3 regions of the Rhodococcus indonesiensis genome follow, and region 1 is predicted to be linked to each of the others. Evidence: riboswitches for the same ligand, from Rfam matches in the RefSeq annotation. Region 1 holds a riboswitch; each other region holds the start of a gene.
What was found. Region 1 has a riboswitch for thiamine pyrophosphate ahead of ACM26Y_RS08850 (TenA family protein). Riboswitches for the same ligand answer to the same signal wherever they lie in the genome.
Positions count from the first base shown of each region.

Region 2: it holds a riboswitch for thiamine pyrophosphate, as region 1 does, so the genes downstream of both, thiO (glycine oxidase ThiO) here and ACM26Y_RS08850 (TenA family protein) in region 1, are expected to answer to the same signal.
Region 3: it holds a riboswitch for thiamine pyrophosphate, as region 1 does, so the genes downstream of both, ACM26Y_RS21230 (3-oxoacyl-ACP reductase) here and ACM26Y_RS08850 (TenA family protein) in region 1, are expected to answer to the same signal.

Region 1 is NZ_CP180630.1:1,881,940-1,892,012, forward strand. It holds gene ACM26Y_RS08820 (T3SS (YopN, CesT) and YbjN peptide-binding chaperone 1) at 1-226, opposite strand, end outside; gene ACM26Y_RS08825 (alpha/beta hydrolase) at 378-1,373, opposite strand; gene ACM26Y_RS08830 (WS/DGAT/MGAT family O-acyltransferase) at 1,658-3,040, shown strand; gene ACM26Y_RS08835 (ABC transporter ATP-binding protein) at 3,046-3,858, opposite strand; gene ACM26Y_RS08840 (ABC transporter permease) at 3,855-4,649, opposite strand; gene ACM26Y_RS08845 (ABC transporter substrate-binding protein) at 4,630-5,658, opposite strand; gene ACM26Y_RS08850 (TenA family protein) at 5,655-6,374, opposite strand; TPP riboswitch at 6,367-6,465, opposite strand; gene ACM26Y_RS08855 (carboxylesterase/lipase family protein) at 6,578-8,119, shown strand; gene ACM26Y_RS08860 (FadR/GntR family transcriptional regulator) at 8,244-8,978, shown strand; gene ACM26Y_RS08865 (sterol desaturase family protein) at 8,975-9,646, shown strand; gene ACM26Y_RS08870 (DUF2945 domain-containing protein) at 9,770-9,979, shown strand.
Region 2 is NZ_CP180630.1:4,166,509-4,176,581, forward strand. It holds gene ACM26Y_RS19145 (ABC transporter ATP-binding protein) at 1-762, opposite strand, end outside; gene ACM26Y_RS19150 (hypothetical protein) at 1,280-1,579, opposite strand; gene ACM26Y_RS19155 (PHA/PHB synthase family protein) at 2,320-4,002, shown strand; gene ACM26Y_RS19160 (antibiotic biosynthesis monooxygenase) at 4,129-4,758, opposite strand; gene ACM26Y_RS19165 (thiazole synthase) at 5,059-5,853, opposite strand; gene thiS (sulfur carrier protein ThiS) at 5,846-6,061, opposite strand; gene thiO (glycine oxidase ThiO) at 6,067-7,134, opposite strand; TPP riboswitch at 7,123-7,235, opposite strand; gene thiE (thiamine phosphate synthase) at 7,262-7,951, shown strand; gene ACM26Y_RS19185 (NUDIX hydrolase) at 7,959-8,810, opposite strand; gene ACM26Y_RS19190 (hypothetical protein) at 8,939-10,073, shown strand, end outside.
Region 3 is NZ_CP180630.1:4,638,620-4,648,692, forward strand. It holds gene ACM26Y_RS21195 (enolase C-terminal domain-like protein) at 1-61, opposite strand, end outside; gene ACM26Y_RS21200 (PLP-dependent cysteine synthase family protein) at 58-1,131, opposite strand; gene ACM26Y_RS21205 (hypothetical protein) at 1,128-1,976, opposite strand; gene ACM26Y_RS21210 (ATP-grasp domain-containing protein) at 1,973-3,223, opposite strand; gene ACM26Y_RS21215 (TetR family transcriptional regulator) at 3,509-4,180, opposite strand; gene ACM26Y_RS21220 (FBP domain-containing protein) at 4,238-4,741, shown strand; gene ACM26Y_RS21225 (LLM class flavin-dependent oxidoreductase) at 4,785-6,089, opposite strand; gene ACM26Y_RS21230 (3-oxoacyl-ACP reductase) at 6,089-6,853, opposite strand; TPP riboswitch at 6,906-6,998, opposite strand; gene thiD (bifunctional hydroxymethylpyrimidine kinase/phosphomethylpyrimidine kinase) at 7,127-7,954, opposite strand; TPP riboswitch at 7,945-8,040, opposite strand; gene ACM26Y_RS21240 (GAF domain-containing protein) at 8,379-9,506, shown strand; gene ACM26Y_RS21245 (DUF3263 domain-containing protein) at 9,499-9,771, opposite strand; gene lipA (lipoyl synthase) at 9,768-10,073, opposite strand, start outside.

The DNA.
Region 1 (10,073 bases):
CGGGGTCGAGGTGGGCATTGGACGGCACCTCGCACCGGACCTGGCCCTCACCCCACGCGTAGAACTGCACGCACGGTCCGGCGGGGCCGGTGTCCTCCTCGACGAGCGGTTCGAGGACCAGCCCGTCGCCGTCGCGCATCGATGCCACATGGTCGGCGAGACGTGCCCGGAATTCGCTCCAGGACCGGTCGACGTCGCGGTCGAATCGGCTCTCGGTGTCGGTCACGATCCACCCCCTTTCCGCGGTCGCGGGACCGTGTGAAGACACTAGCCGGGGGGACCGACAGGCGCCGCGCGGGCAGCATCGCGCGGTTGCGGGGCCCGGGACGTCCGGCCACTCGGGGGGTCGTAGTCGGCGCCCCCCTCCGGCCGACCCGTCAGTCCAGGCTGCGGACGAACACCCCGATCGAAGCGACGGCCCGTCCCGCCTCGGGCACGATGCCCGCCGCGGCCTGGAACACGTGCACCTGCCGCTCCCACACCTGCAGTTCGCAGTGCACGCCCGCGCTCGCGAGACGTTCGGCCATCAGCTCGGCGTCGACGTACGTCATCTCCTCCGAACCGGTCTGGATGAGGGTGGGGGGCATCGCGGTCAGGTCGGCGTCGACCGGCGACACCGCACGCGGGCCCGACCCACCGGCGGCGGCGTCGATGCGGGCGATCACGTCGGCCAGGGCCGGAACGGCGCGGCGCGGGAACAGGGCGCACCGATACGAATTGGGATGCGCGAGCTTGCCGCGAGTGTCGAGGTCGGTCAGCGGCGAGAGCGCCACGTTGCCGGCCGGACGGCCGAGACCGAGCCGCAGCGCCGCGAGCGTCACCTGGAAGGTGAGGAATCCGCCCGCCGAGTCGCCGGCCACCACGATGCGCTCCGCCGGGTAGCCGTGCGCCATCAACCACCGCAGCCCCTCGATGCCGTCCTCGACCGCGCTCTCGATCGGGTGCCCCGGCAGCATGCGGTAGGCGACGCTGAGCACGGGAGCCCCGGCCGCCGACGAGATGCGGGAGACCATCTGCCGGTGGGTGGCCAGCCCGCACACCAGGAACGCCCCGCCGTGCAGGTACAGGATCGCGGTGGCGCCGTCGGCACCCGGGGCGGCGAGGAACTCGGCGCGGCAGGACGGCAGCCGCACCGGATGCCGGTGCGTGCCGGGGACCGGCTTGAGGGGGAACGCGAGCCGGTCGACCACGCCCGTCGGCCAGGGCAGGTGCGGGGCACGCGCCCACGCGTCGATGACCGGCTTGACGGTGCTGCGCACCGAGAACGTCAGGGCCTGCGACGGCATGCTCACCCCGGCGATCTCACGCCGCAGCACCGGCCGCGGCACGGGCGGATACGACAACGAAGGATGGTTCGACGCGGTGCTCGTCATCGGGGCCTCCTCGTCCTCGTCCGCTCGGGCGGAGCTGCTCTCGTCGTCGGCTCCGGCTCGTCCTCCGCGGCCCTTCCGCCGTGGCTTTCGCAACGTTCGTCCGGGTCGGTTGATCGACAGTACGACGACGATCCGCCGGGGCGAAGCACCGTGACTCGATGGAGACCGGACATCGAGGTTTTCGCAGGTCGCGGGCCTTTCTGTTACCGATTCGGTACGGCATGCGCGGGGCCGACGTACGATCCATCCCAGCATGCGACGGCGGACGAAAGGGGGCAGTCCCCGTGGGGTACATGCCGGTGACGGACTCGATGTTCCTGCTCGCCGAGTCGCGGGAGCGCCCGATGCACTTCGGTTCGCTGGAACTGTTCACCCCGCCGCCCGACGCCGGTCCGGGGTACGTCACCGACCTCTACAACCGGCTCGTCGCCGACGCGCACGTCGACGAGCTGTTCCGCAAGCGACCGGCCGATCCGGTGTCGAGTCTCGGCTACACCTGGTGGACCGTCGACGACGAGATCGATCTCGAGTACCACGTCCGGCACTCGGCGTTGCCGGCACCGGGGCGGATCCGCGAACTGTTCACCCTCGTCTCCCGCCTGCACAGTGGGCTGCTCGACCGGCACCGGCCCCTGTGGGAAGCGCACGTGATCGAAGGGCTCGCCGACGGCCGGTTCGCCGTCTACACGAAGATGCACCACGCGCTGCTCGACGGGGTCTCCGGGCTGCGGCTGCTGCAACGCACCTACACCGCCGACCCGAGCGTGCGCGACTTCCCGGCGCCGTGGCACCTGCCGCCCCGCCCCCGATCCGGGAACGGATCCGGGACCGCAGAGCGGACGTCGACCATTGGTACGGTGCGCTCCGTGGCCGGCGACGTGATCGGCGCGGCGCCCGTTGCGCTGCGGATCGCGCGGACCGTGCTCGGCGGCCGCCGCGTCGCACTGCCGTACGAGGCCCCGCGGTCGATGTTCAACGTCCCGATCGACGGCACGCGACGTTTCGCGGCGCAGTCCTGGAGCCGCGCACGCATCACTCGGGTGCGGCGCGCGGCCGGCGTGTCGAGCAACGACGTCGTCGTCGCCATGTGCGCCGGGGCCATCCGCGCGTACCTCCTCGAACGGCAGGCGCTGCCCGAGACCCCGCTCATCGCGATGGTCCCGGTGTCGCTACGCGCGAAGGACACCCCCGAATCGGGCTCGGGCGGCAACAGCGTCGGGGTCACGCTGTGCAACCTCGGCACCCATCTCGAGGACCCGCTCACCCGGCTGTCGACGGTCAGCGACTCGATGGCGGAGGGCAAAACCCTGTTCGGCGGCATGACACCGCTGCAGGCGACGGTGTGGTCGGCGCTCAACATCGCCGGACTCGCGCTGGCGCCCATCTCGGGCGCGGTCGCCCTGGCGCCGCCACCGTTCAACCTCATCATCTCCAACGTGCCGGGACCGCGGGAACCGGTGTACCGCGGCGGATCCCGGCTCGACGGGATCTACCCGGTATCGGTCGTGCTCAGCGGTCAGGCACTCAACATCACGCTGACCAACACCGCGGACACCGTCGACTTCGGCGTCGTCGGGTGCCGCCGCACCGTCCCCGCGCTGCAGCGACTGCTCGGGCATCTCGAGGACGCCCTCGCGGAACTCGAACTTGCACTCGATATTTCGTGAGGGCATCAGTCCCGCAGCGACGAGCCGCGCGAGTCCTGCGGTGTCGAGTCGCACGAGTCCTGCGGTGTCGAGCCGCGCGCCCCCGTGCTGTGCAGGACGTCGACGAGTTCCCCCTCGAGCGCCACGAACTCCGGTGACGTCAGCGTGTCCAGACCGCGGGGACGCGGCAGCGGCACCGACACCTCGTGGCACACCCGCGCCGGGCGGGGGGTGAGCACCAGCACCCGATCCGACAGCAGCAGCGCCTCCCGCACGTCGTGGGTGATCATCAGCACCGTCCAGCGGTCCCGCTGCCACACCTGCTGCAACCACAACTGCATCTCGGTGCGGGTCAGCGAATCCAGCGCGCCGAACGGTTCGTCCAGCAGCAGCACGTCGCGGCCCTGCAGCACCGTCCGCGCGAGCGCCGCGCGCTGCCGCATCCCACCCGAGAGCTGCCGCGGGGCGGCATCCTCGAAACCGGCGAGACCGAAGGCGGGGAACAACTTCCGTGCCCGGTCCCGCGCCTCACCGCGGGGTGTGCCCTGGACCTCGAGGCCGAGCGCGCAGTTGTCGAGCACACTGCGCCACGGAAACAGCAGATCCTTCTGCGGCATCAGCGCGGCCCGTCCCGGTGCGGCCGGCCGCCCGGCGACCGTGACGGCGCCGGTGTCGGGCACGTCGAGGCCGGCGATCAACCCGAACAGGGTGGACTTGCCGCAGCCGCTCGGACCGATGAGCGAGACGAACTCGCCCTCGGCCACCGCGAACTCGGCGCCGTCGAGCACGGTGCGCCCACCGAACGCCTTGTGCACGCCGGTGACGGCGACGGCGTTCACCGGGGGCTCCTCGTCGCCAGCGCCCACGGCGCCACCACCCGCTCCGCGGCGTAGGTGAGCAGGTACAGCGCGAGTGAGAGCATCGCGGTGACGAGCACCGCCGCCAGCACCAGATCGGTCCGGAACGAGTTCTTCTGGGTGCTCATGTAGATCCCGAGTCCCGACGTGGCGCCGACGTACTCGGCGAAGACCGCACCGACCACGGCGTAGGTGATCCCGATGCGCAGCGCCGTGAAGAATCGGGGCAGCGCCGAGGGGAGCCGCACGTATCGGAACTCCTGACGGCGCGAGGCACCCATGCTGCGCAGCAACGCGCCCGCCTCCCGGTCCGCGGCGGCGAAGCCCTCGATCAGGCCGATCGCCATGGGGAAGAACGTGGCGAGCGCGATCACCAGGATCTTCGGCAGCAGCCCGAAGCCGAACCAGATGATCATCAGCGGCGCGATCGCGATGATCGGCAGGGTCTGCGACACCACGAACAACGGCACCAGGGCGCGGCGCAGCCACGGCGAGAAGTCCACGACGATCGCCAGGGCCCAGGCGACCGCCAGGGACACCGCGAAGCCGACGAGCGTGACCTGCAGGGTCGACCAGGCGTGACCGGCGATGTCGGCGCGGTGCGCCCACCCCTGCCCGAGGACCCGGGCGGGGGAGGGCAGCACCTGCGGGCGGATGCCGCTGACCGCCACGTACAGCTGCCAACCGAGGGCCAGCGCGGCGACGGTCACCGCGGCCGGGGCGACGCGCCGCAGCCAGGGGTTCCGGGTCGGGTCAGGGCGTGAGGTAGTCATCGGTGAAGTAGGTCGACCAGTCCGGCTCGGTGGTCAACGGTGCGCCGTCGGGACCGGCGAGCAGGCCCTTCTCGAACAGGAACCGGGAGTACCCGGTCCATCGCTCGAGGGTGAGGGTGCCGACACGGCCGTTCTCGTCGCGCATGTAATCGGCCGACAGCATCCGCTGACTCTCGTAGACGAGTTCCTCGTCGGAGAACGCCCCCGGGTTGGCCTCGATCAGGGCGCGCGCGCCGCGGTCGGGATCCTGCGCGGCGATCTCGTAGCCGCGCTGGACGGCCTGCACGAACGCGCGGGCCTGGTCCGGGTGTTCGGCCAGCCAGTCCTCGTTGCCGTCGATCACGATCGCGTAGGCGTCGGGGAACCCGTAGTCGGTGTAGCGGAAGTACCGCATCGGCAGCCCGCGGTGCTCGGCCTCGATGCCCTCCCACGCCAGGTAGGAGACGGTGAAGTCGGCGGTGCCGGAGTACACGGCCTCGTAGGCGGAGGTGCCGAGGGTGACGGAGGTGAAGTCGCCGCGCCCGCCGTCGTTGCGGATCACCTGGGCGAGCGTCTCCTCGTCGCCCGGGTCGCCGAAGCCGGCGTAGGTGCGGGAGTCGAGGTCCGCGGGCCGGGTCAGGTCGGCGCGGTCGGCCTTGACGGCGATGCCGGTCGCCCAGTGCTGCAGCGGCGCGAGCACCGAGACGGTGCGCGAGCCGGCCGCCCGGGAGAACGTCGCCTGCGCCTGCGTGGAGATGCCGAACTCGGCGTTGCCGGCATCGACGAGGGTGTCCGGGGTGGTGTTGTTGTAGGGCAGGAACTCGACGTCGAGACCGGCGTCGGCGAACAGGCCCTCCTGCTGGGCGACGTACAGGCCGGTGTGGTTGGTGTTCGGCGTCCAGTCCAGGGCGAATCGGATGGTGTCACCGGAATCGTCGCTGTTCCCGGCGCAGGACGCGGTGAGCAGCAGCGCGGCGGTGACGGCGGCCAGGACGGTGAACCGGCGGCGCAGCCGAGGGAGCGTGGTCATGAGGCCGGCCACTCCTGGGTGTTGAGCGCGGTGTCCCAGAACAGCAGCTCGTAGCGCGTGGCGATGGTGAACGCCTCGGCCATGGCGTCGCGCTCGACGTCGGTGGCGGCCGCCGCCGCGGCGTCGACGAGGTCGCGGGCGCCGGCGACCGCGGCGTGGAACTCGGGCGCGTCGTAGGTGGTGACCCACTGGGCGTAGGGGTGGGCGGGATCCGCGGCGAGCACGTCGGCGGCGCGGACGGCGAGATCGCGGCCGACCTCGGCGTAGATCCAGAAACAGGGGAGTACCGCGGCGGCGCCGACTGGATACGGGTCGGTGGCGACGGTGGCGGTGAGATAGGAGACGTAACCGAGGCAGGCGGGCGAGTGCGCGGGGGCGCCCTCGGCAGGCGGCAGGACCCCGCCGGTGAGCAGCCCCCGGTGCAGGGCGGATTCCTCGGTGGCGGCCGTGGCCGCGCTGTTCGCCCAGAACGCGGCGGTGCCCGGGTCCGGGGCCTTCGCCGCGAGGAGGGCGAGTGCCTTGGCGTACCCGGCGAGGTACAGGGCGTCCTGCTCGATGTAGAAGCGGAACGCGTCGAGCGGCAGCGTCCCGTCGCCGAGGCGGCGCAGGAACTCGAGGTCGTCGATGGACTCGCGCAGGACCTTGGTCCGGTCCCACAGCAGATCGGTGAAGCGGTCGGTCCCTGCCGGGACCGACGCGCGGGCAGGCATGGTCATGCCAGGACATCCCTTCGTCAGCATTACCTGATCAGGTTCGACGGGTGTGATCTCAGCCCCGCGCATGTGCGGAGCACCCCGTGTCTACGGAGCCGACGATAGCACTCGGCGCAGACTGCCTCCGTCGCCCGGGTCGGCGGGGTCCGCATGCAACCTGTCTGTTGTTGGTACCTTGGCCCCAGACCGTTCGTTCGGGAGGGACCGTGGACGCCGAGACGCTCATCGTCGGCTGCAAGTACGGCGACGTACGCGGCTACCGCGACGGCTCCGTCTACACGTGGAAGGGCGTCCCGTACGCCGCGCCGACGTCCGGTGACCTCCGGTTCCGCGCCCCCGAACCGCCGGAGCCGTGGACCGACGTGCTCGACGCGCGGCGCTTCGGGCCCATCGCGCCGCAGGGACGCAACAACCCGATCCCCATCGATCCGGGGCTGACGATCGGTGAGGACTGCCTCTCGCTGAACATCTGGGCGCCGGAGCCGGACGGGGAGCCGCGGCCGGTGATGGTGTGGATCCACGGCGGTGCCTACGTCCTCGGCTACTCGGGGCAGCGGATCTACGACGGACGGTTGCTCGCCGAGCGCGGCGACGTCGTCGTGGTGACGGTCAACTATCGGCTCGGTGCGCTCGGCTTCCTCGACTTCTCGTCGTTCTCCACCGCCGGAACTACCTTCGAATCCAATGTGGGACTGCGGGATCAGATCGCCGCCCTCGAGTGGGTACGCGACTGCATCTCCGCGTTCGGGGGCGACCCCGACCGGGTCACCGTGTTCGGCGAGTCGTCGGGCGGTGGGTCGCTGACCACCCTGATGACCGTGCCCCGCGCGGAGGGGCTGTTCCACCGGGCCATCGCGCAGAGTCCGCCGGCGACGTCGGCGTACGGGTCCGAGCGGGCCGCCCGGGTCGCCGAGCGGTTCCTCGAGATCCTCGACCTCACCCCGGCGCGGGTGTGGGCGCTGCGGGACATGCCGCACGAGACGCTGACCGACGCGGGCGACGTGCTCGTCGGGGAGATTCCCACGAAGTTCCCCGGCACGCTCGCGATGGCGCCCGTGGTCGACCGCGACCTGGTGCCGAAGTACCCGGTGGCGGCGTTCCAGAAGGGGCTCGCGCACCGGATCCCCCTGATCATCGGCTCCAACAAGGACGAGCCGTCGATCTTCCGCTTCATGAAGTCCCCGTTGATGCCGGTGAGCGATGCCTCCGTGCAGGCGATGCTCGACGCGCTCGCCGAGGATCACCCGGAATTGCCGCCGGACCGCATCGCGGAGATCATCTCCGCGTATCCGGATGTCACGAAAACGTCGGGGGCAATGGCTCTTTCGCGCGACGCCGGGTTCCGGATGCCGGTGGTGTGGATCGCCGACGCGCACAGCGCCCACTCGCCGACGTGGGTGTACCGGTTCGACCATGCGACCCCGATGCTCAAGGCGGCGCGGATCGGTGCCGGTCACGCCACCGAACTGCCGTACGTCTTCGGCAATTTCGGGACGCTCGATCGTGACCCTACGTTCTGGCTCGGTGGCCGCAAGGCTGCGACGACGATCTCGGGCCGGATCCAGCGTCGCTGGCTCGCCTTCGCGCACCACGGCGTGCCGGCCGCCCTGGACGGATCCCGGCACTGGGCGCCGTACGACACCGACAAGCGCATGACCCTGCTGATCGACAACACCGACACCCTCGTCCCGGACCCCGACAAGGTGCTGCGTGAGGTGTGGGGCGACCAGGTGATGGGCTTCAGCTGACCACTCCGGGTGGCCGAATGTCACATTCCGTCGGTCTGACCGATGGAATGTGACATTCGGCCGCAAAGGGAACTGGTCTTACCACTTGACCTCTGTCCGGACGGTGGCCTACGGTCGGGTCGTGATGTTCGAGCCGATCACCCGCAAGTCCGCCTCCGGTGAGGTGTACGACCAGATCGCCGCCCGCGTGCTCGGCGGCGATCTCGCCGCCGGGGCGTCGTTGCCGAGTGAGCGCCACCTCGCCGAGGCCTTCGGAGTGTCGAGGCCCGCTGTCCGCGAAGCTATTTCCCGGCTCGCACACGCCGGCCTGGTGGAGGTGCGTCAAGGGGAGGCCACCTCGGTACGGGACTTCCGCACCCAGGCCGGGCCGGAACTGCTCCCGCGACTGCTCGTGCGCGACGGGCGACCCGACTGGGACGTCGTCCGCAGCGTCCTCGAAGCCCGGCAACTCATCGGCCGCCAGGTCGCCCGGCTCGCGGCCGCCCGCGCGACCGAAGAGACGGAACTCCGACTGCGCGAGTCCGTGGCACGTCTCGCCGCGGGGGACGACCCCGTCGCATTGCAGGTCGCCGCCCTCGGATTCTGGGAACACGTCGTCGACGCCGCCGACTCCCTCGCGTTCCGGCTGATCTTCAACAGCCTGCGCAACGCGTACGAGCCGGCCATGACCGCGATGGCCGGGGTGCTGATCGCCGAGGTCGGACGCGCCGACCTCTACGAACGGCTCGCCGGCGCCATCGTCGCGCGCGACCAGGACGGCGCCGAACGCAGTGCCGGCGAACTGCTCGACCTGGGCACGTCGGCCCTGACCACCGCCATCGAGCACGCCGAACACGGAGATGCGAGGAACCGGACATGAGCACGAATCGGACCGAAGGGCGGGGCCGTCGCGCCTCGATGGGCCTGCGGGACGCCGCCGCCGAGTTCGTGCGGCACCCGTCGCCGTGGATGATCGGCGCAATGCTCGCCGCCGCGGTCGTCGCACGGGTCCTCGTCGGCGACTGGCAGGTCACGGACGCGTTGGTCCCACTGGTCGCCCTGCTGGTGTTCCCGCTGGTGGAGTGGGTCATCCACGTCGGCATCCTGCACTGGCGGCCACGCCGGGTCGGTCGGCTGACGCTCGATTCGCTGCTGGCCCGCAAGCACCGCGAACACCACAGCGACCCGCGCGACGTGCCGCTGGTCTTCATCCCCTGGCAGACCCTGGCGTGGCTGTTGCCGGTGCTCGTCCTCGTCGCGTGGCTCGTCTTCCCCAGGCCCGGACTGGGACTGACGTTCCTCGTGACCCTCGGTGTCCTGGGCTCGATCTACGAGTGGACGCACTACCTCATCCACACGGACTACCGACCCGGCTCGCGGCCCTACCGCGCGGTGTGGCGTCATCATCGGCACCACCATTTCAAGAACGAGCACTACTGGTTCACCGTCACCACCGCCGGCACCGCCGACCGGATTCTCGGCACCGAACCGGACCCGGCGACGGTCGAGACCTCGCCGACCGCCCGGAACCTGCACGCGACCCGGTGATCCGGTGCCCGAACCGCGCTCGCGGGGAGGTCGCCGGCGAGCGGCGGTGGCCTTGCGATGCCGTCGCCGAAACCGTGCACCGGGTAGCATCTCCGGAACCAGCATCCAGACCAGGGAGGGGCTGTGGCGACTGACTTCTCCGTCGGCGACCATGTCCGATGGAACTCCGAAGCCGGATACGTCGAGGGCGTCATCGTCAAGAAGCACACCGAGGACGTGGAGTTCAAAGGACGTACTCGGCGGTGCTCCGAAAGTCACCCTCAGTACGAGATCAAGAGCGACAAGACCGATCACATCGCGATGCACAAGGGCGACGCGCTGACCAAGCTGTAGCGCCCGAGTCTCGATGGTCACTCGCATCCCGATGGTCGGTCACTCGAGACGAGATGAGCATCATCGACGGTGAGCAGCCTGTCGAAGGTGGCGA
Region 2 (10,073 bases), 2.3 Mb from region 1:
GCTGACGATCAGCGCGCCGTCGTCGTCCCGGACGGTGTGGCCCTGCCCGGCCAGTGCCGTGCGGAGGGTGTCGAGCTGCGGGCTGCGCACCCGCACCGTCGCCTCCGACGCCCGCTCGACGAACTCCGCGACGGACGTGTCGGCGATGAGCCGGCCCCGGCCGATCACCAGCAGATGGTCGGCGGTCTGCGCCATCTCCGACAGCAGGTGGCTCGACACGAGCACGGTTCGTCCCTCCGCGGCGAGAGCCTGCATGAATTGGCGGATCCACACGATGCCCTCGGGGTCGAGGCCGTTGACGGGCTCGTCGAACAACAGCACCTTCGGATCCCCGAGCAGAGCGCCGGCCAGTCCCAGCCGCTGCGACATGCCGAGAGAGAAGCCGCCCGCGCGCTTGTCGGCCACCTCGGTCAGGCCGACGAGCGCGAGCACCTCCTCGACCCGCGAGTTCGGCAGGCCGTTGGATGCGGCGAGCCAGCGCAGATGGGCCCGCGCCGATCGGTTCGGGTGCACCCAGCGCGCATCGAGCAGCGCACCGACGGTCCGCAGCGGCCGTTTCAGCTGCCGGTAGGGGACGCCGTCGATCAGCGCGGTCCCGGCGGTGGGCCGGTCGAGGCCGAGGATCATCCGCATCGTCGTGGACTTCCCGGCGCCGTTGGGGCCGAGGAATCCGGTGACGATCCCCGGGCGGACCGTGAACGTCACGTCGTCGACGGCGACGGTGGAACCGAAGGTCTTCGTCAGTCCGGTCACTTCGATCATGACCCACAGCCTGCCCGATTCGGCCCGATCGTGCCGCGCCGGGTCGCCCCACAGTCCGGTGCACAGGTCGCCGGCGGAAGCTCGTCGCAGGTGACGGCGAGGCGTCCCGGCCGGTGCTGCGGAGCCGACGAGCGAGAAGGCGCCGAATCGGGCGCAGGGACCGAGATGAGGATCGTCCCCGTTGTCGAGTTCCGCCGAGCCGGTGGACGGCACGGGACCGGGGAGTACCGGCTGTTGCCGCTGCCGGCCGCCGTCACGGCGGATTCCGAGAGCAGCCGGTCGTGGCGATCAGCGCCGGGACACGGCCGACGCGGGTGATGTCAGGTCGAGCCCGGCTCGGTCCGGTCGGCGTGGAGTCTGCGGTAGCAGCCGTGTCGACTCCGTTGCACTCCAGTCTGTTTCATGGGATTCAGCACGTCCGATGAGGTCGGTCCCGTCGCCTCCTGCCGGGCCGTGACGTCGACGCGCGGTCCGAGACGTGGACGGCGGCGCGGCAGGTGGGGACGGAGCCTGTCGATCAGGCGGTTTCGGCGATGACGAGTGCGGTGACGTAGCCGCCGTACTTGTCGTCGAAATTCTTGTCGGCGTAGTCACATTCCACGCGGAAGGTCACTGTGCCGCCCGAGATCGACACGAGATCGGTGTCGACCTCCACGATGTTGATGTGGTGATCATCGGAGTCGTAGTCGAGCTTGAAGCCGTTGAGGGCGACTCCGGCGCGCAGCACGTTCCGCGGAAACGACACCGACTGCTGGATGCTCCTGCGGCCCGTCCCGACCGGAATCGTGACCGACGGAGTGAGAAACGATATTGCCATGGGACCGGTCCTTTCTGATGGTGACCTGACACATCGACTGTGAGCCGCGGGGTGCGCGGCCACCACGCACCCTGGGGTGCATCCATGCGACCCTCGGGCTGAATTCGGTCGATACCGGCCGCTACGCGGGGATTGCCCGGGTGAGGTATGCGCTGTGCTGTGCTACCGACCTCGCCGTCGAGCTCTGCGAACTGCCGGGGCCGGAACGGAGAGGGATCCGCCGCCCGGATTGCCCATGCCGTCGACGCCGCGCATGCCGTCGCCGTAGCACTCGCCGTGTTCCACTCGAACTCCGATCCGGACAGGACATTTCGTACATGATGTCGCCGCCCCCTGCCCGGAACCGACCCGGACTCCCGGGCACACCGTGTCCGTACGGCGTTGCGATCTCTTCGGCGCCGAACCCCCGATCTCTTCGACCGGGCCGACCGATATCCACCTGGACCTGGGGAAAGGCGCGTTCCTCACAACTGCCGTACCGCATCGAAGCCTGCGCGTTCTGCCCCCGGATCAGGAGCGTAACGCGGGCCTCCCCCCGCCGTCCGGCAGCCGATCCGCCTTGCAGCGGCGACCGGAGTCGCGATATGTCGCGCCGGGTTCGGTCGTCGCCGGCGGCGTGCCGGTACCGCCGGTACCCCTACATACCGCATGAATGCATTGTCCTTCAACGAAATCCGCTACTGTCGGCCGCCAGAGGCGCGAATCGGTGCGACAATCCAGGTGTCGAAGGGAGGCCCGTGATGACCCAGACACGAGCCGTGATCGGGGAGAGCGTCGAGGAGTCGATCGGAGGCGGTGAGGACGTCGCGCCCCCGAGACTCGGGGCGGCCGTCGGCGCCCTGGCCGACGTGTTCGGTCACGGCCGGACGGTGGCCCGGCACGGCGTGTCGTTCGGCAAGGAACTGGCGAAGATCGCCGTCGGCCGCTCCACGGTGGCACCGGCGAAAGGCGACCGCCGGTTCGCCGACCCGGCCTGGAGCACGCACCCGGCCTACCGCCGGCTCGAGCAGACCTACCTGGCGGCCAGCGGTGCCGTCGACGGCGTCGTCGACGACGTCGGCCGCGGCATCGACCCACGCCGGGCGGCCGAGGCCAAATTCGCCGCCGACATCCTCACCGCGGCCCTGGCCCCGACGAACTACCTGTGGACCAACCCCGCGGCACTGAAGGAGGCGTTCGACACCGCCGGCCTCAGCCTCGTGCGGGGCACCAGGCACTTCGTCTCCGACCTGCTCGAGAACCGGGGCATGCCGTCGATGGTCGACCGCGGCGCCTTCACCGTCGGCACCGACCTGGCGGTCACCCCGGGCGCGGTGATCTCCCGCGACGAGGTCGCCGAGGTGCTGCAGTACACCCCCACCACCACCACGGTCCGCCGCCGGCCGGTGCTGGTGGTGCCCCCGCCGATCGGCCGGTACTACTTCCTGGACCTGCGGCCGGGACGCAGCTTCGTCGAGTACAGCGTCGGCCGCGGCCTGCAGACCTTCATGCTCTCGTGGCGCAACCCCACCGCCGAGCAGGGCGACTGGGACTTCGACACCTACGCCGGCCGGGTCCTGCGGGCGATCGACGAGGTGCGGGAGATCACCGGCAGCGACGACGTGAACCTGATCGGGTTCTGTGCCGGCGGGATCCTCGCCACCACGGCGCTCAACCACCTCACTGCCCGGGGCGACGACCGGGTGCACAGCATGGCCTATGCGGTGACGATGCTCGACTTCGGCGATCCGGCACTGCTCGGCGCGTTCGCCCGGCCCGCCCTGATCCGGTTCGCCAAGGGCCGCTCCCGCCGCAAGGGCCTGATCAGCGCGCGGGACATGGGATCGGCATTCACCTGGATGCGCCCGAACGACCTGGTGTTCAACTACGTCGTCAACAACTACCTGATGGGACGCACCCCACCGGCGTTCGACATCCTCGCCTGGAACGCCGACGGCACCAATCTGCCCGGCACCCTGCACGGTCAGTTCCTCGACCTGTTCCGGGACAACCTGCTCGTCGAGCGCGGTAAGTTCACCGTGCTGGGCACACCGGTGGACCTGAAGTCGATCACCGTCCCCACCTTCGTCTCCGGCGCGATCGCCGATCACCTGACCGCCTGGCGCAACTGCTACCGCACCACCCAGTTGCTCGGTGGAGACACCGAATTCGTGCTCAGCTTCTCCGGGCACATCGCCAGCCTGGTCAACCCGCCCGGCAACCCGAAGGCGCACTACTGGACCGGCGGCACACCGGGCCCGGACCCGGACACCTGGCTCGAGCACGCCGAGCGGCAGCAGGGCAGCTGGTGGCAGGCCTGGGCCGACTGGGTGCTCGCCCACGGCGGAGAGGAGACCACCGCGCCGAGCGCACCCGGCAGTACCCGGCACCCCGCGCTCGAGGCGGCCCCCGGCCGGTACGTGCGCGACCTACCCGCAGCCTGACCCTCTCGATCCGGAATGCGACCCGGACCGACAGGCAGACCCCTGACCGTCGGCGGCTGACGGCAGCAGGTGGCGACTCGTCCTCGACGGCAAGGTGGAGGACGCGCGGCGCCGGCGCCCTCCGGCTCACGCCATTTCGGGGACGTGCAGGTGGGCGATGGCGAGCTCGAATTCGCAGGTGTCGAGTATCTCCGCGCCCGCTTCGCGAACCACTGCCGCCCGGATGCCGTCGAGGCGTTCCCTGTGGCGTTCGATCGCCTCGGCGCTGTCGAACGTCATCGACGACACCCCGCGGCCGGACGCGCGGTCGATCATCAGGCTGGCGCTGCAGAACCCGTCGAGTTCCTCCACCTTGGGCAGTTCGCCCATCTTCCACAGGTCGACGCCACGGTCCATGTGCGCCGGCTCGGTTCTGATCCACGTGACCCGGCACCAGGCCCCGCGATCCGAATGGTGGTCGCGATGCATGACGGCGATCTCCCACCGCGACACCTCCGTGGTGCCGTGGAAGATCCTGGCGGCCTCGTCACGTAGCGTGCGCACCGCTCCTTCGCTGGCGCGCATCGATTCGTCGTCGCGCCACGAACTGGTCGCGATGCACCGGCCCGAGCCGCGATCGATCAGCAGGGACATGCCGAGGCAGCCCTCGATGTCTGCCAGCGTGGGCATCACGGTGTCGCGTACGTGCCTGATCCCGGCATCGATGTACGACGGATGCGCGTGAATTGTGGTCGAGCGTGCGAACACGATCGGCACCCTTCTCCTCAGGGCGGTGCCGACGCGGCGCCGCCGGTCGTTGTCGTTCCCCAGGTTTCACCTTGCTCCCCCGATCCACTGGAGGCAATAGGCGCATTCCGCTTCGACCGGTATCGCCCGAACTGCACGATCCGGCCACCGCTGCCGTCCCTCGATCGTGGGAAGAGAACCACCCGTGCACCACTGCTCGCCGCCGCCGACGACGCCGGTGGTGCCGCGACGCGTGCGGCACCACCGGGTCCGGTGGGCGCCCCCGGGTCCGGTGGGAAACCGACCGTCACGGCCTCACATCGGGTCGTCTCAGGGCTCGAGCGGCGACGACGCCTGCGCCCAGAACCGCTTCGGGATGCGGCCCGCGTGCCGGGCCCGGAAGCCGGCCTCGACGGCGTGGCGCATCGCGGACGCCATGAGGGCCGGGTCCTTCGCCCGGGTCACCGCGGTCGCCAGCAGCACCGCGTCGCACCCGAGTTCCATCGCGAGCGCGGCGTCCGAGGCCGTGCCGATACCCGCATCGAGGATCACCGGCACCCCGGCGGCTTCGACGATCATCTCGATGTGGTGCGGGTTGGCGACCCCGAGGCCCGTGCCGATCGGCGAGCCGAGCGGCATCACGGCGGCGCAGCCGACGTCCTCGAGCCGTCGCGCCAGCACCGGGTCGTCGTTGGTGTAGGGCAGCACGACGAACCCGTCGTCGACGAGTTGCTCGGCGGCCGAGACGAGTTCGATCGCGTCGGGCAGCAGCGTGCGTTCGTCGGCGACGACCTCGAGTTTGACCCAGTCCGTTCCGAGCGCCTCGCGGCCGAGTTGTGCGGTGAGCACCGCCTCGGCGGCGCCGCGGCAGCCGGCGGTGTTGGGGAGCGGCGCGATGTCGAGGCGGCGCAGCAGATCGAGCACGCCGGTCCCGGACGCCGCGTCCACCCGGCGCATCGCCACGGTGGTCAGCTCGGTGCCGGAGGCGACGAGGGCCTCTTCGAGCACGGCGAGGTTCGCGGCCCCACCGGTGCCGGTGATCAGCCGCGAGGCGAAGCTGCGTCCGGCGATCGTCAGGGGCGGCAGGTCGTGGCCGGGGTCGGAGCCGAAGTCGCGCTCAGCCACCCTGCACCGCCGTCAGCACCTCGATCTGCCAGCCCTTCTCGACGCGCTCGGACCAGCGTCCCCGGGGGAAGACGGCACCGTCCACGGCGACGGCGACCCCCCTGTCGGGCAGCCCGAGCCCACTCAGCAACTCGGCCATCGTCGGCGCCTCGGCGAACCAGCGCTCCTCCCCATTGACCGTGACTCCCACCGTCGGCGCACCGTTCATCACACTCACTCCTCGGTAAATCGTTGCGGATCAGCATATTTCGCCACAGCGAGCGGTTCGTCCGCGAGCTCCGCGACCACCGCGTCCGCCGTGACCGGGGTCAGCAGCACGCCGTTGCGACCGTGCCCGGTCGCGGCGATCACCCGCTCGGACAGCCGGCCGATCAGCGGCAGGTTGTCCGGGCTCACGGGTCGTAGTCCCGCACTCGCCTCGTACAGCTCGTACTCGCCGATCGCCGGGAACAGCGTCTCGGCGTCGGCGATGAGATCCCGCACCCCCGCGACGGTGACCTGCGTGTCGTCGGCCTCGTACTGGGTTGCGCCGACGACGAGCCCGTCCGCGCGCGGCACCAGGTACGCGGGCCGGCCGTGCACGCTGCCGCGGACCGTCCGGTGTGGAGCGGGAGCCGCGCCCGGGCGGGTCCGCAACCGCAGGATCTCCCCCTTGACCGGCCGCACCGGCAAGCCCGGCCACAGCCGCGCCGAGGCGGCGCCGGCCGCGAGCACCACCCGGTCGGCGTCCAGGTCCGTGACGTCAAGGACCGGCTCGTCGACGAAGGTGACCCCGGCCGCGGCGGCCGCCCGTCGCAGCGCGTCGACGAGAACCCGGTTGTCCACGGCCAGCTCGTCCGGGGCCAGCAGCCCGAGACGGATGCGCGGGCCGAGCGACGGCTCGAGTTCACGCACCTCGGCGCGGCCGAGCACGCGCATCTCGTGCCCCTGGGCCGACACCCACTCGGCGATCGTGCGCAGGTCGGCGGCGTCGGCCGCGTCCAGCGCGACGGTCAGCGACGCAGTGGAGGTGAACAGGTCGAGGCCGGTCTCCCGCAGCAGCTCGGCGCCGAACGCCGGCCAGCGGGCCAGCGACGCGGCGCCCAGCTCGAGGACGTGTTCCTCACCCGGCCAACCCTCCGACAAGGGCGCCAGCATCCCCCCGGCCACCCAGGACGCCCCCGCTCCCGGGGACGGGTCGTGCACGGTCGCGGTCCAGCCGGCCCGGGCCGCGCGCCAGGCGATCGACAGCCCGATCACGCCTCCGCCGACAACGGATACGGTTCCCAACAGTTCGTCCACCTCACTCCCTGCGCCGGCATGATCCGGTTCAGGTGCTGACGGTCGGGGCCGGCAGGCCCCCTCTCAGCCCCGCGATCCCCGGGACTCCCGTGTCGATTCGTTCAGAGCAGAGACTACCGTCTCCGCCGTGACTACCTACCGCGGCAACCATCCCGCCCCCCGGGAACGCCTCGCGCAGGCCCGGCTCTACCTGTGCACCGACGCCCGTCGCGACACCGGCGACCTGGCCCGATTCGTCGAGGAGGCCCTTGCGGGCGGTGTCGACATCGTCCAGCTCCGCGACAAGGGCTCGGCAGGCGAGAAGAAGTTCGGCCCGCTCGAGGCGCGCGAGGAACTCGAAGCACTCGAGGTGCTCGCCGCCGCCTGCCACCGGCACGGCGCCCTGCTGGCCGTCAACGACCGCGCCGACATCGCCCTGGCCGCCGGCGCCGACATCCTGCATCTCGGGCAGGGCGACCTGCCGGTGCGGTACGCCCGGCAGGTCCTCGGCGACGACGTGGTGATCGGCCGCTCGACCGCCAGCCGGGCCCAGGCCAGCCTCGCCGACATCGAGGACGGTGTCGACTATTTCGCCAACGGGCCGGTGTGGGAGACCCCCACCAAGCCGGGTCGCACCGCGGCGGGCCTCGAGGTGCTGCGGGAGGTGGCCCGGTCGCAGCCGCGGCGGCCGTGGTTCGCCATCGGCGGCATCGATGCCGAGCGGCTGCCCGAGGTGCTCGACGCCGGCGCCACCCGCATCGCGGTGGTCCGCGCCATCACCGCGGCACCGAATCCGCGGGCCGCGGCGGCGGCACTGAAGGCCGCGCTGCCCGGCTGAAAGTCCGTCACAGCCAGTCGAGGACCGTCGACGGCGCCAGGGTCGGCACGTCCCCGGGCAGCCGGGCGCGCAGTCCCCGGTCGGCCGTCACCACCACGGTGAGCACCTGGTCCAGGACCGCCGACGTGCCCTTCGCCAGGACGGCCAGCTCGTCGTCTCCGCTGCCGGCGGCGGGGTGCACCAGGGTGCGGTCGTCGTCGATCACCGCTGCGCGGGCTTGCCCCTCGAGGACCGCCTCGATGCGGCTCACCCAGCCGAAGGACCCGCCGGGCAGCTCGACGGTGCGGGGCACCGACTCGGCCAGCTCCGCGAGCAGTCGTGCGGTGGCACCCGGCCGGTCGCGCCACCAGCCGTTCGGCCGCGAGCCGAGGACGTTGGCCGTGTCGAGCAACATCCGCACCGCCCGGGTCCGCAGGTCCGGCCAGGCGGCCGCGAACCCGGAGTGCAGGGACATGGTCTCGACGTCCGCCTCCGGCACCCAGCGCAGTTCGGTGCTCTCCCCGTTGAGGGTCGTCGCCATCGGGCTCGGGGTGTCCGCGACGACCGTGGTGTACGTCCATCCCCCGGCACCGCCGGAGGTGACCCGCTCGGTGCGCACGCTCACGGCAGCCGGGTCGATCCCGGTCTCCTCCTCGGCTTCCCGTACAGCCGCGGCGACGGGACTCTCGTCGCTGTCGCGGGCGCCGCCGGGCAGGGCCCACGTGCCGCCCTGGTGGCTCCACGCCGCGCGGTGCTGCAGCAACACGGCCGGGGTGCCGTCGGGCAGCGGTGCACGCAGCAGCAGCCCGGCCGCACCGAATCTGCCCCACCGGCGACCACCGTCGGGTCCGACGGCCCAGCCGTCCCCGTCACCTCGCATCGCGTCCGCCTCCCTGCCGCCCGGCCGCCGACCGCGAGCCGGGCGTCCACCGCCCTCGGACGGCAACGACATCCCATTACTGCTTATATGCTCGCCACACACAGTGCCACATCGGAAGGGGTGCTCTCGTGGACGTGCGCGTGACCCCCACGCTCGGCGCGGTCGCGGGTCGCCTCGAGCGCAGCGACGTGTCCGATCCCGTCGTCGACCACGACCGCCGCGCCGACGACTGGCGCGCCCTGCTGCGATCCACTCCCGCCGCACTCTTCACCCTCGGCGCGCTGCTGTCGGTCCTCCTCATCGTCTCGGGCATCGTCGCAGGTCAGACCGTGACGAGCCGGCAGGCCACGCACAGTCGGCTGCTCACCTCCGTCGAACCCCTCGCCGACGCCGCCCAGAGTCTCTACAGTGCGCTGTCCGTCGCGGACGCGGCCGCCGCCACCGGCTTCATCGCGGGCGGTATCGAACCCGAGGAGGTGCGGGAACGCTACACCCAGGCCGTCGGCGAGGCGTCCACCCAGCTCGTCGCCGCGGCCGGCGGAATCGCCGCCGACGACAGGGTGAGTGCCCGGTTGCTGGCGGACATCGCCGGCCGGCTCACCGTCTACACCGGCCTGGTGGAGACGGCCCGGGCGAACAATCGCGTCGGAAACCCCGTGGGCGCCGCCTACCTCGGCGAGGCCTCGTACCTGATGCAGTCCGAACTGCTGCCGATGGCGCAGGAACTGCACGAACGCAGCTCGTCCGCCGTCACGTCCACCCAGCGGGCGGCGGTGCAACCGCCGTGGACGTCGATCGGGATGCTGCTGGTGACGGTTGTCGCGCTGGCCGGCGTGCACGTGATCGTTTCGCGGATCAGCCGCCGCACCCTCAACCTCGGACTTCTCACGGCCATCGCCTCGACGGGGATCCTGCTGTGCTGGCTCCTCGTCGCGGGACTGATCTCGTCGAGCGCCACCCGGAACGCCGTCGAGCGCGGCGGCGAACCGCTCGGGGTCTTCACCGACAGCCGGATCCTCGCCCAGCAGGCCCGGACCGCCGAGACGCTGCAGCTGGTCCGACGGGACGTCACCGGCGAATACGACGCGATGTTCGACGGCAGCATGGACCGTCTCGAGGAGTTGCTCACCGGCTCCGCGGCCGCCGACGTGGAGTCCCAGGCCGAACCCGCCGGCCGCGCCGCCGAAGCGCGCACGGCTTGGCTGGCATCGCACGACCGCGTGCAGGCGGCACTCGACCGGGGCGACTACCCGGCTGCCGCGA
Region 3 (10,073 bases), 2.8 Mb from region 1:
CCCGGCTGATCCGGAACGGCCGGGCCAGGGCAAGGGTGCTCACCGACCAGGTCAGCCTCATCGCGCCGTCTCCATCCGGTCCCTCGCCCCCGGGTGCGGGGCCCGCACGGCTTCGCACCGCGTCCAGCACTCCGCCGGGTCCCCGCACTCGGCGATCTCGTGCGGATGTGTTCGCGGCGGAGCGAGCAGGCCGTACCGAGCACACCAGTCGTCGTCGAAGATGGTGCGCAGGTAGCGGTCGGGGCCGTCCGGAAAGACGGTGACCACCGGGCCCGGCCAGCGGGTGGCCGCCCACCCGGCCACCGTGGCCACCGCACCCGTCGACCAGCCGCCGGTGTGGAAGCCGTCCCGCGCCAGGCTGCGGCAGGCGTGCACGGCCTCGCGCGGGCCGACCCAGTGCACCTCGTCGAACATCTCGTATCGCACATTGCCCGGATGCACGCTGCTACCCAGTCCCCGCATGACCCGGCAGGTGGCGGGCTGTCCGAAGATCGTCGACCCCACCGCATCGACCCCGATGATCCGCAGGTCCGGCCACACCTGCCGCAACCGCAGACCCACTCCGCTGCTGTGGCCGCCGGTGCCCACACTGCACACAAGCACCTCGGCCCGCTCGATACCCTGTGCGGCCAGGCCCGCGACGATCTCGTCGGCGAGCCCGTGGTAGCCCACGGCGTTGTCGGGATTGTCGTACTGGTTGGGCCAGTACGCATCCGGGTCGGCGGCAAGAATCCGGTGCAGGACATCGAGCCTGGCCTGCTGCCACCCGCCCTCCGGGTGCGGACGGTCCACGATCTCCAAGGTGGCACCCAGCGCGCACAGCAGATTGCGCATGGCGGGCTCGAGCTCGGAGTCCACCACCAGGGTGACGGGGTGGCCGAGTGGCTGTGCTACGTATGCCAGCCCCACCCCCAAAGTGCCGCTGGTGGATTCGACGATCCGCGCACCGTCCCGCAGCTGCCCGCGTCGCCGGGCACCGACCAGCATCGACAGGGCCGACCGCGCCTTGAGCCCACCGAAGCCGAGCGACTCGATCTTCGCGAAGTAGCCCGGATGCGGGTTCGGCACCGGGGTGAGGATGCGCACGAGTGGGCTGTCCCCCACCCGCGCCGGCGACTCGATCACGGTCATCGTGCCCGCGACCCGTGGTACAGGTAGATCGGGCCGGCGTCCCCGGTGAGCCAGAAGAACGGGTACGGCTCGGCCGAGAGTGCGTCGATGCCGTGTCCGAGCAACTCCCGGGCGACCGCGGCGCCACTCTGGGCGAACATCGTGACCGGAATCCGCCGGCCGGACGCGGCTACCCCCGCGAACAAGGTGTCGGCGGTGCCGTTGCCCAGCATCATCCCGCTGGCCAGCACCGCATCACACTCGTCGAGGTGCTCGGCGAAGTCGGTGACGATCGGCTCACCCCACTCGGTGGTGCCACCCTTCAGATCACAGGGCACGTACCGCAGCCCGCGCTCGCGCAGGCTGACGAGCAGCGAGTTGACCACTCCGATCACCAGCACCCGCCCGTCGGATGGTGCGTCGACCAGCCCGGTCACGTGATGCGCCCGGGCCAGCGAGCGGTGCAACGAATCCCCGGAATCCAGCTGCGCCGCCACTGCGCGAGGCTCACCCGAGTGCGGCCGCCGGTGCGTCAGGTAGGCGTCGAGTGCAGCGATCTGCACGGCGGTCTCGGCATGGTGCAGCAGGTCGGCCACCGCCACCCCTGCACAGGCGTGCACGATCTCCGGGTCCACCGAGCCCGGCTCGACCGCGCACGAGCCCGTCGCAGCCCCGACCCGCAGCGAGATCACCTGGTTGCGGTAGCCGCCGCTGCGCCCGCTGTGCCGTACTCCCTGTGATGTGGTGAACGCAACCGACACCATCACGTCGCGCGCGGGACGCCGGGCAGGGTCGGTGCGGTAGCGCTCGAGAAGCGCAGCCAGGCGGCCGTTCGTCGCGGCGCCGATCGCAGTGGTGGCGGTCACGACGCCGGCTCTTCGCCGTATGTGGCGGAGATCGACGACAGCAGGTGCTCAGCCAGCGGGCGGGCCCCGAACCGCTCCGACGAGACGACGACGATGCTGCCCAGGTAGCTGTTGTTGTCCATTCCCACCGTAGTTCGGTGACCGGGCCCCTTGAACGCCGCCGAGGCCACCGCCGGATCGGCTGTGACGGTGTCGATTCCTTCGATTCCGGTCACAACACCCGCCCTCGTCGGCACCAGCATGCTCACGGCTGCGCTCGAGGGCCGTCCGCCGTCACGGTGCTCGTCCGGGACCGTCGGGAGGATCGGCTCGCGTCCCAGTGCGAGCTCGACCGCCACCCGCGGCAGGTCGACTCCGCTCACATGCCGGATCAGCTCGGTGATCTGGTTGCCGGCCGGCCGCGGATTGATCTCGATGATCCGGGGCCCGGCGGAGGTCAGGCGTAGTTCGGTGTGCACCACCCCGTGATCGAGACCCACCGCCTCGATCGCCTCCTCAGCGGCGGTCACCACTCTCGCGCGGTCTCGCTCTGCCAGGTCGGCCGGGAACATGTGCCCGGTCTCCACGAAACCCGACGCCCCACCCAGGCTCTTGTCGGTCACGCCGACCGTGTGGACCTTGCCGCGCGAAATCCAGCTCTCCACACTGAATTCCGGGCCGGTGAGGAACTCCTCGAGCAACACCGCCGAGTTCCGCTGCTGCCCGCGCGCATTGATCTCGAACCCCCGCAGCGCGTGCACCGCCGACTCGACATCCGACCAACTGTCCGCGCGCCGCACGAACATTCCCGCACAGAGATCGGTGGGCTTGACCACCAAGGGGAATCCCACCGACTCGGCCGCGGTACGGAGCCGGATCGGGTCGTCGACCGACACGGTGGTGTGCCGCGGCCCCGGGACACCGACGCAATCCAACACCGCCCGGGTGCGCGCCTTGTCGCAGGCCGTCTCGATCGCCTCGGGTGCCGGACCGGGAAGTCCGAGTGCGGCGGCAATTCGCGCGGCGGTCGGCAGGTAGTAGTCGCAGCTGGTGAGGACGCCGTCGATCCTTGCCTCGGCATCGATCCGCCGCGCCGCCTCGAGTGCGGCAGCCGGATCGTTGGTCTCGGCAGTCGCTACCGCACGACCGAGACGCAGCGGATGCGGGGAACCGTCCGGCAGGGTGTCCGGGTAGTGCTCCGGTCGTCGGGTCAGGAACGTGAACTCGACTCCCAGGTCGGCAATCGCTCTCGGCAGCAACGTTCCCATTGCTCCGACCCAACTCTCTACCAGCAGTAGGTGTGCCACACGTGGCCTTCCGCTCGCATCCTCCGCAGTACCCAGCGACACAGAAGCTACTGATAATCGTTGTCGTTAGCAAGACTGGTTGTGCCGGGGAATTCGGAGGCCGGTGCGAACGGTGGCCCCCGAAGGTCCGGCAGCTCGTGCCGGTCCGCCGACCGAGCCGGGGCTCGATACCACCCCGGCCGGCGACGCCGGGAAAGCCCGGAACAGCGCGGGAATCGGAAGCGTGACGAACCACCGGCGGGCCGCTCACTTCGCCGCGTCATGCACCTCGTGCAGGTCGGAGGAAGTCGCACGGAAGATCTCGGCACGGACCGTCAGGACGGCGTCCCGATGCGCTGCATCGGTGGCGACGTTGCAGCCGAGCGCGAGATCCTCGAGGAGGAGACCCCGATGGGCCGCGAGGATGCGTGAGGCGACGGACCGTGCCGCGCCCGGTGACGCGCCCGCGGCCTCGATCGCCGCGGCCATGGGGTCGAGCCATTCGGTTACCACGGGGACGAGGAATGTCTGCTGCAGCTCGGGATCCCGCGTCGCTGCGGTATAGATCTCGAAGAACATGGCGGTTCGCCGGCGCCCACCCGGCGTGTGCGCGTCTACCCAGGCCATCTCGAGCCCCTGCGAGATCACGGAGGTCACGTGGGCGGCGGTCACCGACGGCGACGACTCGTCCACCGAGAGATCGCGGATCCGCAGGAGCAGCTCCCGCGACGCGGCCAGATGGGTCACCAGAGTGCGGTCGACGATCTCGGCGATCAGGTTCTCACGACTGCCGAAGTGGTGGAGGAGATTTCTGGTCGACGTTTCGAGCCGCTCGGCCAGCGGACGCAGAGTGAGACCGAACAGCCCGCGCTCCTCGGCGTAGGCGCAACAGCCCTCGAGGAGTGCGCGCCGACGCTCGACATCCTTGTGGCGACCCATGCCGGCGAGTTTATACTCCACACGTTTCATGAATCAAACGTGGAAGGAAGAATGGTGATGCAGGCACTGTCCCGCGACGAGATCCTCGGGTCGTTCGTCAACAGCTCGCGCAGCAGGATCAGGACGGTGACGTTCCCACCCGACTTCGACGCGGTGCGCTGGGCGGAACTCGACTTCTTCGGCTGGACGGACCCTCGAGCTCCGCTCCGCGCATATCTGATTGCCCAGCGCGCCGAGCACACGGTCGGCATCGAGTTGCGCCAGGCCGACACCGACGGGTCCCGGTCGCGCAGCACGATGTGCACCCTCTGTCACGCCGTTCACCGCGCCGGTGGGACGTCGCTGTTCACGGCGCGCAAGGCCGGCGCCGGCGGCAAGGCCGGAAACAGCATCAGAACCTACATGTGCAGTAACTTCGCATGCTCACTGTATGTGCGGGAGCTGGCGCCTCTGCCCGGCAATCAGCCCGATCGAGCACTGCCCACCGAGACTCGGATCCGGCAACTCGAGACTCGACTCGGCGGATTCGTCGGGCGGGTGTTGGACGAGCAGGATCCGTGACCACGCTGTGCACTACCCGGGCGGCGCCGTCACCCGGGCGTCTTCACGCGAAGGACCACAGTCCCAGCGTGTCGCGCAATGTGGTCCCGGGGTATGCGGTGCGAAACAGGCCGCGGCGCTGCAGTTCCGGGACTACCAGGTCGACGAAGTCGTCCAGCGAATCCGGATACGCCGGACACATCAGGTTGAATCCGTCGCAGGCGCCGGCGACGAACCACTCCTCGATCCGATCCGCGATCGCCTCGGGCGTGCCGATCATCGTCGCGTGCCCTCCTCCGGCCGCGAGGTAGCCGAGCAGTCCACGCAGTGTGGGCCGGTGCGATCCGATGATCCGTTGCACCGTTGCGTAGCGACCCTGGGGGCCGGAGAACTGGTCGATGGGCGGTAGGTCGGCAACCGGCGCGTCGAGATCGTGGCCCGTGTAGTCCTGACCGGTGAAGACGCCGAGCTGGGCGAGCGCGGCGTCGATGTCGATCAACGCGTCCAACGTCGCCTTCTTTGCCCGGGCCTCGTCCTCGGTGCGACCGACATAGGGGACGAGGCCCGGAAGTATCGCGATCGACGCGGGATCTCGTCCGGCGGCGGCAGCGCGGCCACGCAGATCGGTGGCGAAGTCGAGCGCCATGGTCGAATCCCACGAAACCGAGTACACCGCTTCGGCGTGCCGCGCTGCGAGGCTGCGTCCGGTCTCCGACGCTCCTGCCTGGAACAGCACCGGACGCCCCTGTGGGCAGCGCGGGACGGTGAGCGGACCGTCGACGCGGAAGTGCTGACCGCGGTGCTCGATCCGACGGATGGCGTCGGCGTCGAGGTATCGACCGGCGGCGCGATCGACGGCGATGCCGGCCTCGTCCCACGAGTCCCACAGCGCAGTCAGCACCTCGATGAACTCCTCGGCGCGGCCGTAACGCTCGGCATGGTCCGGCAGAGCGTCGAGCCCGTGATTGCGGGCCTCCGCGTCGAACATCGAGGTCACGATGTTCACCCCGGCCCGTCCACCGCTGATGTGGTCCAGCGACGCGAGCATCCGCGCCGCATGGAACGGTGTGTAGAAGCTCGCGGACACCGTGGTGACCAGCCCGATGCGTTTCGTCGCGCGCGCCATCGCGGACAGCGCGGTCAGGGGTTCGAGAAACCACGTGGTCCCGGCCGTGTAGCTCGGATTCACGCAGTGACCGTCGGCGAAGAACACCGCATCGAAGCAGCCACGCTCGGCTGTCCGAGCGAGTTCCTCGAAGTAGGTGATGTCCCCGATTCGCTCCGCCGCGGACGTCGGATGCCGCCACGCCGCCGAATGATGGCCGACACCATGGAGAAAGGCATTGAGATGGAGGGTGCGGGACAGCATCAGTTCATCACCAGCCCGCCGTCGACCACGAGGTTCTGACCGGTGACTGCTCGCGACCAGTCGGAAGCGAAGAACAGGACAGCGGCAGCGAAGTCCTCCGGGGTGGTGACCTTCCGCAGGGGCGTGGAGGCGGCGATCAGTTCGAATACCTCCTCGGGGGTCGCTGCCGATGCGTCGGTGGTGCGCAGCAGCCCACCGGAGACCATGTTCACGCGGATGCCTTCAGGCCCCAGGTCTGCCGCGAATGTGCGGGTCAGCGACAGCAGTGCTGCCTTGGCGGCGGTGTAGTCGTGATACGGCACCACCGGGTTCTGGAACAGGTTGGTGCCGATATTGATGACGCTGCCGCCGCCGGCCTCGCGCATGCCGGGCAGAACCGCCTGGATCGTGTTGACCGCGCCGCCGACGATACCGTCGAGTTGAGCGGCGAAATCGCCGTAGCCAATCTGGTCGGCTCTGCGGCGCGCGTCGCCGTTGAAGGAGAAGTCGGGCAGCGCGTTGTTGACGACGGTGGTGACCGGTCGGCCGAAGTGCTTCCTGGCCTGTGTGAGCATGGCGTCGATCTGGGCGGGGTCGGTCACGTCGGCGGCCAGCGCGACAGCGCGGTCCGAGCCGATCTTCTGGGCAAGGGCGTGGGCGGCGTCGCTGCTGTTGCGGTAGTTGACTACGACGGCGGCGCCCTCGTCGGCGAACGACTGCGCGAGGTGGTGACCGAGACCGCGCCCGGCGCCGGTGACGAGTACCGTCTGGTTCTGCAAGAGCATTGTGTTGTTTCCCTTCGGTGGGAAGGGGTTCACCGCAGCGACGGACCACACGGCCGCGCCGGCTCGGCATCCCTTCGCTCGCATGATCGAGATCAGGTTCGACGGGTCTGTCTCTCAGCCGTTTCCGGCACCCCGTGTCGAGTCCGTCGCAAGACTACCCCGGTTATGCCCGTCCGTCGAACATCACTGTCACTTCGGGCAACTCACGAGACTGCCCGGGGTCCCAGCCGGCACGAGGACGACGTGCACGGCAGCATTGTTCCTCGCAGCAGGTCACGTCCACAGATCGACGAAGTGGTGGACAGGGCCGTGGCCGCGACCGACATGCAACTCCCTGCCTGCTTCGATGCCTGCGGTGAGCCACCGTTTGGCTTCCTCGAGCGCGGCATCCCAGCTTTCTCGCTGCGGCCGAAGGGTAGCCATGGCTGCCGACAGCGAGCAACCGGTGCCGTGCGTGTTCGAGGTGCGTATGCGGGGACTGTCGACCACGACCGCATCGTCCTCCCCCGCTACAGGGCCGATGACGGTGTCGTAGACGGTGTCTCCAGGAAGATGTCCGCCCTTGGCCAACACCGCCACCCCGTAGCGATCGGCAATCTCATGGGCCTGCCCGAGCAGTTCCTCCCAGGAGTCGGCCGGAGACGTGGAACTGAGGACTGCGAGTTCGGGAACGTTCGGCGTGATCAGATGGACCTGGGGAATGAGGTCTTCGAGCGCGCCTTCGGCCTCGCGGCTGAGCAACCGGTCGCCGCTGGTGGCGACGATGACCGGATCGAGCACAACCACGGGGGGCGCGACCGTGGCAAGCCATTCGGCGACGGCTTGCACCTGATCGGTCTCGGCGAGCATGCCGATCTTGACGGCGTCGACGGTGACATCGTCGCTGACCGCTTCGAGTTGAGCGGTGAGAAACGATGCCGGAGGAAGGTGGACACTGCGCACGCCGCAGGTGTTCTGGGCGACCAACGCCGTGACCACCGCCATTCCGTAGCCTCGATGCGCGGCAATGCTCTTCAGGTCCGCCTGGATGCCGGCGCCGCCGGTCGGATCCGTACCGGCAATGGAAAGCACTCGCGGCGGTGGAACAGCAGACATCGTCATTCGGACATCCCTTCGCTAGTACGAACTAGAGCAGGTTCGACGGGTGTGATCTCAGCCCTCTTACCCGGGCACCCCGTGTCGAGAGGATCATAGGCGTCGACTTCGTTCGGCGGCCCCGTGGGTCTGGGCTGTGGCGGGCCCACTTGCCGCGCCCACCCAGGCGGGCCGCACGGCAGAAGCGTGGGCCCGAGGACCGAAAGCGTTCGTGCGGAACGTTCTTGTCCAAGCAGTGTGCCGGTCGACCCGCGTCTCGCCGAATGTGCGAACTCGTCGACGGGTTTGCTGTTGGGGTGGCCGCAGACGGCAGGGGACATGGTGCGGCTGACCCCCTGACGGTAGGCTGGACGCTGTGAGTAGGGCCAGTTCGGCGCGCCAGCGGTTGCTCGCTTTCGGTTCCGGAGAAGACTTGTCGCGACGCGCCCGATTGTTGAGCGACGTCCACGACGCGGTGATGTCCGGCCGGACGCCGCCGGTGCCTCCGCGTGACGTTGTCGCCCGGTCGTGGTCGCGTCTCCAGGCAGACGGCGTCAGTCCCGCCCGGTGTGAGGACGTGGTACTCGCGGACGTCTCCGAACTCGAAGCGCGCCGTGCACGAAGCGCCCTGAGGTCGGTTCTGCCCGAACTACGCGGCACCTTGACCGAAATGGCGAGCGACGCGAACTTCATCGTGGTCGTCGCTGACTCGGACGGGGTGGTGCTGTGGCGAGAAGGTGCACGTGACGTGCAGAGGGAAGCCGACGTCCTCGGATTCGTGGAAGGCGCCCGCTGGTCGGAGAAGTCGGTAGGCACCAATTCTGTCGGCACGTCGCTGGTCGAAGACGCTCCGGTACAGCTTTTTTCGGCCGAACACTATGCCCGGTCCCACTACGGCTGGTCGTGTACGGGGTCACCGGTCCACGATCCACGCTCCGGCGAGGTCCTCGGCGTACTGGATATCAGCGGGTCGGCGATGTCGGTGCATCCGGCCACCGTGGCCCTCGTGCAGACGGCTGTGCGGTTGGCCGAGTCGATGCTCTGGCGCGAGCATGCCGTCCACCTCGACAGGCTCCGTACCGATGCGGCGCCGGTGCTGGCAAGGACGTGCGGGCCTGCCGTCGTCGTGGACGGTCACGGATGGGTCGTGGCAGCCAGCGGCATCGGCGTTCCCGAACGACTGGCCTCACCGGAGGCCGACCGACCGCTGCTCGTGCCCGGTCTCGGACTTTGCGTACCCGAACCGCTCGGTGACGCATGGTTGGTGCGCCGCCGCGCGGAACGGGCGGCCATCCGACTCGAACTCGACCTGGGGACGGCCCCTCGGGCGACGGTGCGGGGGGAGATGGAATGGACGCGTGCCCTGTCACCGCGGCACGCGCAGATTCTGAGGGTATTGGCACGTACCCGGTCGGCCGGCATCGATGCCGCGTCGTTGAGCGAGGCCCTGTTCGGCGACCGGGACCACATCGTTGCCGTCCGCGCCGAGGTCTCCCGGCTGCGCAAGAGCCTCGGCCCTGTGCTGACGCCCCAGCCGTACCGGTTCGCTGACGGTGTCGAAGTTCGTGTGATCAGGTGACATTCCGCCTCCGAACCTGGTCGCTCCGATTCGGCGCGGCGCGCGAGGCAGAGGTGCGCGCAGCGACGAAGTCGCGCAGGTCCGCACGTAGTCGGGGGTGCAGTCGTAAGGCGGCGGGGCTGTCGAGGATCTCCCCCAGCCGGGTCAGGTAACCGGCTGGGGTCATTCCGAATTCGACCAGAAGGTCTCCGGGACTTCCGCCGCCGTAGGGCAGCCAGCGACGGGCGAAGTCGATGATGCGGTCGTCTTCGGTGGCGGAACTCATGTGGGTCGAACTCCTGGCGGGTGCGATTCGGCGAGATGACTGAGGGGAGAAGTGAGTTCACGGTCGTGGTGGGCCATGGCGTCGGCGTAGAGGCGGCCGGCGCGATACGAGGAACGCACGAGCGGCCCCGCCAGGACGCCGGCGAAACCGATCTCCTCGGCGGCTTTCGAGTGTTCGACAAATTCTTCCGGCTCGACCCACCGCTCGACCGGGTGGTGTCGCGGCGAGGGACGCAGATACTGGGTGATGGTGAGGATGTCGCAGCCGGCATCGTGCAGGTCGATCATCGCCTGCTGCACTTC